2 regions of the Microbacterium longlingense genome follow, and region 1 is predicted to be linked to the other one. Evidence: riboswitches for the same ligand, from Rfam matches in the RefSeq annotation. Region 1 holds a riboswitch; the other holds the start of a gene.

Region 1 (3,404 bases):
CAGCCGTCGATGGCGCGCCCGGCGAGGACCGCGAGCTCCGCGAGATTCGGGGTGACGAGATCGGCGTGCGCCGCCAGCTCCCGCAGCGCGGTCTCGGCCGCTGCGTCGAGCAGCCGGTCACCGCTGGTCGCGACCATGACGGGGTCGAGCACGACGACGGGAGGACGCACCTCGGCCAGCCAACCGGCCACGGCCCTGGCCACGTCGGCGTTGGCGAGCATCCCGATCTTGACCGCGTCGATCTCGACGTCGTCAGACACCGCGTCCAGCTGTGCGCGGACGACGTCTGCGGGCGGCACGTGCACGTCTCGCACGCCCCGGGTGTTCTGCACGGTGAGCGCGGTGATGGCCGCCATCCCGTAGCCGCCGTTCGCGGCGATCGCCTTGAGGTCGGCCTGAATGCCCGCCCCGCCCGATGGGTCGCTCCCCGCGATGCTCAGCACCCGCGGCACCGGCCGGTCTGTGCTCCCCCGCCAGCGGCGGACGAACGCCGCGGCGGCCGCACGGGGGTCCGCGGCGCCGCACAGCGCGGAGACGACGGCGACACCGGCGGCGCCGGCCGCGCGCAGCGGTGCCACGTCCGCGATGCCGACGCCGCCGATCGCGACCGCGGGCACGGGGCTCACCGCGGCGAGCGCGCGGAAGCCGTCGACCCCGAGGGCCGGCGGATGGTCCGGCTTCGTCGCCGTCGGGTGGATCACGCCGACGCCCACGTAGTCGACCGTCCCGGCGGGAAGCGCGCGGACGGCATCGAGGTGCTGCGGCGTGTTGGCGGTGAGTCCGACGATCGCCTCCGGGCCGAGAGCCGCACGTGCGCGTTCGACCCCGGCGTCGCCCTGGCCGACGTGCACGCCGTCGACGCGGGCTCCCCGCCGCCGCGCCTCGACGGCCGCGTCGAGACGGTCGTTGACCACGAGCAGCGCGCGTCCGTCGATCGCATGCGACAGCTCGATGAGCAGATCGACGGTCTCGGCGTCGGTGGCGTCCTTGTCGCGCAGCTGCACGACACGCACGCCGCCGGCGACGGCCTGCCGCACGGTCTCCACCACGCCCCGTTCCCCGCACAGCGCGGCATCGGTGACGAGGTACACCGAGAGGTCGAGGCTCATGGTTCGACCTCCGTCACGCAGGCGACCGGCACGATGTCGTCCGGCTCCACCGCCGCGAGCGCGTCGAGGAAAGCCACGGCGAAACTGCCGGGCCCCAATGCCCGGGCCGCGGCCCGCTCCGCCGCGATCGTGTAGACCAGGGTGGCGGCGGACACCGCGGCCAGCGGCCCGGCATCCGACGTGCGTGCCGCGCCGAGGAAGGCGGCCATCACCGCACCGAGCGCGCACCCGCCGCCTGTCACCCGGGTGAGCAGCGCATCGCCGTTCGCGATCCGTACCGTCCTGGTGCCGTCGGTGATGAGGTCGACGGGACCGGAGACGGCGACGACGCTGCCGTGCGCCGCGGCGAGGGCGTGCGCCGCGGCCTCCGCGGCGTCCGGGGTGTCCGTGGCGTCGACCCCGCGCCCGCCGGCGCTGAGCCCGGCCAGCGCGAGGATCTCCGACGCGTTCCCGCGGATCGCCGTGGGCCTCCGCGCCGCCAGCTCATGGGCCAGTGCGGTGCGCACCGGCAGCGCGCCGATCGCGACGGGGTCGAGCACCCACGGGGTGCCGGACGCCAGCGCGCCCGTCACGGCCTCCCGGCTCGCGGCGCGCTGCTCGGGCGAGGGCGTGCCGAGATTGATCAGGACCCCCGACGCGACGCCGGCGAACAGCTCGCTCTCGTCGACGATGTCGACCATCGCCGGGGCCGCTCCGAGGGCCAGCAGCACGTTGGCGGTGAAACCGGTGACGACCGCGTTCGTGATGCAGTGGGTCAGCGGCGGCGCTTCGCGCAAGCGGGTGAGGAGATCGGCGGCGATCGCCGCGATATCGATGGACGGGCGCACAGGATCGCTCATTTGCGACATCCCTTCGCTAGTACGAACTAGATCAGGTTCGACGGGTCTCATCTCAGCCGCGGATGCGGCACCCCGTGTCACTGACCAGGAGTCTACGCGGACGGACCGCCGACGGTCACGCCCGATCTGCGGACCTTTTCCCGATCTGCGTCGGTAACCACCGTGGGTGCCCCGAGGATCGGGACAAACCCCGCAGATCGGGCGCGCGCGGCCGCGCGGCGCTAGCGTGGAGGCATGACGGTGTCCGTGACGATCGACGCGCACGACGCGCATCCGCCGTTCGAGCAGCTGCGTCGGCAGCTCGCCGCGCAGATCATGGACCGCACGCTGCCCGCCGGCACGCGGCTGCCGGCGGTGCGCGCCCTTGCCGCCGAGCTCGGCCTCGCCGCCAACACCGTCGCGCGGTCGTACAAGGAGCTCGAGGCGGAGGGATACGTCGTCACGGCCGGCCGCAACGGAACGGTCGTGGCGCCGATCGCCGCGGTCGACGATGACGCCGTCCGCAGCGCGGATGCGGCGGCGGACGCCTGCGTCGCCGCGCTGCGCGCGCATGGATTCGGTGACGATGCCGTCATCGCCACGGTGCGCAGAGCGCTCGATCGCCAGCGCGCCTGAGCCGCGGCGACGGCGGATGCCCCGGCGCCGCGAACCGCGCCGCCCCGTCGGTCGACGCCGAAATTTATCTCGATATCAAGATAAATCCTTGACATCCGGGCAGATCTGATCTGTACTACTTATTAGGCAAGCCTTACCTAAGCGATCGCGTTCTCGTCTTCTGGAAAGGACGCTCTCATGAGCACGGAAGTCTCCCGACTGGCTGCATTCGTCGCAGCCGCAACCTTCGACGACCTCAGCGCAGATGCGCAGGAACAGCTGAAGATCCGGGTCCTCGACACCCTCGGCGTCGCCATCGGCGCCCTCGACGCCGAGCCCATCGTGGCCATCCGCGGGCTGCTCGACGACCTCGGCGGCACACCGTCCGCGACCCTCATCGGCGGCGGCAAGACCGCGCCGGACCGCGCGGCGTTCTACAACAGCGCCCTGAGTCGATACCTCGACTTCATGGACTCCTACCTGGCAAAGGGCGAGACCAACCACCCCTCCGACAACCTCGGCGCAGTTCTGGCCGCCGCGGAATCCGTCGGGGCGAGCGGGCGCGAACTGCTCACGGCCTTCGCCGTCGCCTATCAGGTGCACGCACGGCTCTCCGATGTCGCCCCGGTGCGCGCCCGCGGCTTCGATCACACCACGCAGGGGGCGTACGCCGCCGCAGCCGCAGCCGCGAAGGCGCTGCGACTGCCCGAGGAGCAGATCGCGAACGCGATCGCGATCGCCGGGACGGCGAACAACGCCCTCCGTGTGACCCGCACCGGAAACCTCTCGCACTGGAAGGGCCTCGCCTACCCGCAGGTCGCGAAGGAAGGCACCTTCGCCGCTCTCCTCGCGTCGCGCGGCA
Region 2 (3,404 bases), on a different contig from region 1:
CGATGCTCAGACCCTCCTGCACGGCCGTCCGCCCGTCGCGTGAGACGGCCAGCTCGCGGGCGGTGATCACGGCCTCCGCTGCGGACGGCACGGCCGGCAGCACCGGCAGCTCGACGGGCTGCCCCGGAACCCACACCCCCGCTGCCGCGAGGACAGCGCCCTGCTCGGCGAACACCCGTTCCGGCGGGCCGTCTGCGAGCACACCGCCCTCCGCGCCGAGCACGATCACCCGGGTCATCAGGTCTGCCCACACCTCGGTGCGATGCTCGATCACCACCAGGGTCGCGCCACTGTCGGCGACAGCGCGCTCAATGCTCGCCCGCACCTCCGCGACGCCCGCCGGGTCGAGGTTGGCTGTCGGCTCATCCAGCAGCAGGACGCCGGGGTGCATCGCCAGCACACCGGCGATCGCCAGGCGCTGCTTCTGCCCGCCCGAGAGCGCCTTGGTCGGCTGCGACAACGGGATGTCGAGACCGACAGCGTCGAGCGCCGCCGCGATCCGTGCCGGGATCTGCGCCCGGGGCAGGCCGAGGTTCTCACACCCGAAGGCCACGTCGTCCCCGACGCGGGAGAGCACCACCCCGGCATCCGGGTCCTGCAGCACGAGCCCGATGCGCCCACGCTGCTCCGCGGGCGGCCGGCCGTCGACCAGCAGGGAGCCGGAGACCTCGCCCTCGTCTGCGCCGCCGAGGAGCCCGGCGATGCCCGCGAGCAGGGTGGACTTACCCGCGCCCGATGCGCCGAGCAGCAGCACGCGCTCCCCCGGCTCGATCTCGAACGACACCTCGCGCACCGCCGGGGCCTTGCGGCCGGCGTAGCGCCAGCCCCACCGGGACGCCGTCACACCCGCCGTCATGCTCAGACCTCTTCGCGCGTTTCCCGCCCTGCCGCGAATCGGTTCAGTGCCCCCGTTGCCGCCAGCGAGCGCACCAGCAGCCATCCCACCACCCCGGCCAGGAGAGCTCCCGAGACCACCAGCGAGCCGAGGTAGATGAGGTTGTACTCGATCGTCTTCAGGATGTTGGGGCTGGAGCCGTAGAACAGCTCGAAGACCCACGCCGCGGCCGCGGCGCCCACTCCGGCCAGCACGGCCACCGGAAGCGTGAACCGCCGGTAGAGGAACAGCGCGAAGATCAGCTCGGCGCCCAGCCCCTGCACGAGCCCGGAGAGGACCGTCGAGACACCCCAGACGTTGCCGATCAGCGCCGAGACGGTTGCGGCGACCAGTTCGACCATCAGCGCCGCGCCGGGTTTGCGGATGATGAGCCCGCCGACCACCCCGCCGATCAGCCAGATCCCCACGGCAATGCCGCCCAGCCCCGGAGTCAGAGCGTCCATGACGCCGAACCAGGCGCCGCCGACCGTGTTCCACCCCCAGAAGACCAGTCCGACCGCGACACCCAGGACGGCGGCGACGACGATGTCGACGACGCGCCAGCGGTAGCGGTTCTCAGCGACCCCGACGGGCGCACTCGAAACGGAAGCAGACGTGTGCATATCTTTCTCCTCCCTGCGCTGGCATGACCCAGATCAGGTTCGACGGTCGAAGCGCGGATTCGCTTCCTCTCAGCCCGGCTGCCGGACTCCCGTGTGATGTGACGCCGATCATACCGGGTCCTGGGCACTCAGGTCACGTCGTGTTTCGGTTCGTGCGCCGGGCACACGACCCAGGGCAGGGCAGGGCAGGGCAGGGCGAACCATATCGGGGTGGCCACAGCCTCATTCGGTACGGTAGGCGGGTGGTCCCGCATCCCCCCGTCGACGGCACGGTCCCTGTCGACCCCGCCCGACGCACCGACGCCCCCTCCGGTGTGCCCCACGCGCCGAAGACGCGGCGTCAGGCCCGCGCGGCACGCACGCGCAGCACCGGCACGGAGACCCAGGCTCTGACCTGGACCGACATCATCACGGTCGGGGCCCGCTCCACCGAGGACGACGAGTCGCTGCCGACCGCCGCTTTCGTGCCGGTAGAAGCGTCCGGAGACCTCCTTGCCGATCTGCCGCCGCGCCGCTTCCCCGTGGCCGCCGTACTCGCACCGATCGGCACGCTCGTCGTCGCGTTCGGCGTCTACTGCGGCGCCGTCGCGCTCTGGCCCCTCACCAACGTCGCGCCGGTCGTCACCGCGGCCGCCCCCGCGCCGGCAGCCGCGCCGGCGGCGGTGATCACCTGGCCGGAGGAGGGCAGCGCAGCGGTCGGCGTCGACGGGCTTCGCACGGCGTCCTCGACCGGCGAGGCGACGCCGATGGCGAGCCTGACCAAGGTCGTCACCGCGCTGGTGATCCTCGAGCGCAGCCCCCTCGCCCCCGGGGAGCAGGGCCCGTCGTTCTGGTTCACCCAGCAGGACAGTGACGAGTACTGGAACTACCGCTATCAGGACGAGTCCGCCCTTGACGTGCCCGTGGACGGCGAGCTCACCCAGCTGCAGATGCTGCAGGGGATCCTGCTCGGCTCGGCCAACAACTACGCCGACCGCCTTGTCGGCGAGCTGTGGGACAGCGAGGCGGACTTCGCCGAGTCCGCCTCGGCCTGGCTCGAGGCCCACGGCATCACCGACATGGCCGTGACCGGTGCGTCCGGCATCGACCTCGACAACATCGCCTCTCCTGGATCGCTCATCTCTCTCGCATCCATCGCGATGAAAGACCCGATCGTCGGCGAGATCGTGGGGCTCCGCTCGATCGATCTGCCCGGCGCTGGCCTCGTGGAGAACACCAACGAGCTGCTGCACGAGGATCCCCGTGTCGTGGGCATCAAGACGGGATCGGTCGAGGACGCCTACAACCTCCTCACCGCGAAGGACGTGGTGCTGGGCGACACCACCGCGCGGGTCTACACGAGCGTGCTCGGCCAGGGTGATGACGAGACCCGCTACGACGTCACGCGCGACCTGCTCGCGCAGGTCGAGGCACAGCTCTCCGCCCACCCCCCCGTCGTCACCGCCGCCACGGCGGTGGGCACGATCGAGACCCGCTGGGGAGAGACGGCCGGGATCGTGGCCGGGGGCGACGTCACGACCGTGCTGTGGAACGGCGCCCAGCCGACCGTGGCCGCAGAGCTCGCCCTGGGCGACGACTGGTCGGACGGCGCCGGCGCCGGGACGATCACCGTCTCTGGTCCGCTGGGTGCGGCATCCGTCGACGCGGTGCTGGACACCGAGCTCGCCGGCCCGGGGTTCTGGTGGCGCTTCCTGCACCCTCTGGAGCTGCTCGGGCTGAGCTGAGCACCGCTCCCGCCCGCCGCACCGCCGATCCCCCACCACGGCAGACGCAGCACGCCGAGGGCGAGGCCCGCAACGGCTCCCCGGCCGCCGGGACGTCGGCGCTGGTCTATCGACTCGCCGCGGCTCGCCGCACATGGCTGCGGGCGTGTTCCGCCGCCGCGTCGAGGTCGTCGAACACATGCT

What was found. Region 1 has a riboswitch for thiamine pyrophosphate ahead of thiM (hydroxyethylthiazole kinase). Riboswitches for the same ligand answer to the same signal wherever they lie in the genome.
Region 2: it holds a riboswitch for thiamine pyrophosphate, as region 1 does, so the genes downstream of both, AC3RXY_RS02180 (ECF transporter S component) here and thiM (hydroxyethylthiazole kinase) in region 1, are expected to answer to the same signal.

The regions. Positions count from the first base shown of each region.
Region 1 covers NZ_JBYRJA020000006.1:256,823-260,226, reverse strand. The annotation lists gene AC3RXY_RS10955 (bifunctional hydroxymethylpyrimidine kinase/phosphomethylpyrimidine kinase) at 1-1,109, opposite strand, end outside; gene thiM (hydroxyethylthiazole kinase) at 1,106-1,948, opposite strand; TPP riboswitch at 1,940-2,033, opposite strand; gene AC3RXY_RS10945 (GntR family transcriptional regulator) at 2,183-2,563, shown strand; gene AC3RXY_RS10940 (MmgE/PrpD family protein) at 2,741-3,404, shown strand, end outside.
Region 2 covers NZ_JBYRJA020000001.1:466,612-470,015, forward strand. The annotation lists gene AC3RXY_RS02175 (ABC transporter ATP-binding protein) at 1-856, opposite strand, end outside; gene AC3RXY_RS02180 (ECF transporter S component) at 859-1,497, opposite strand; TPP riboswitch at 1,491-1,599, opposite strand; gene AC3RXY_RS02185 (D-alanyl-D-alanine carboxypeptidase family protein) at 1,740-3,221, shown strand; gene AC3RXY_RS02190 (SulP family inorganic anion transporter) at 3,328-3,404, opposite strand, start outside.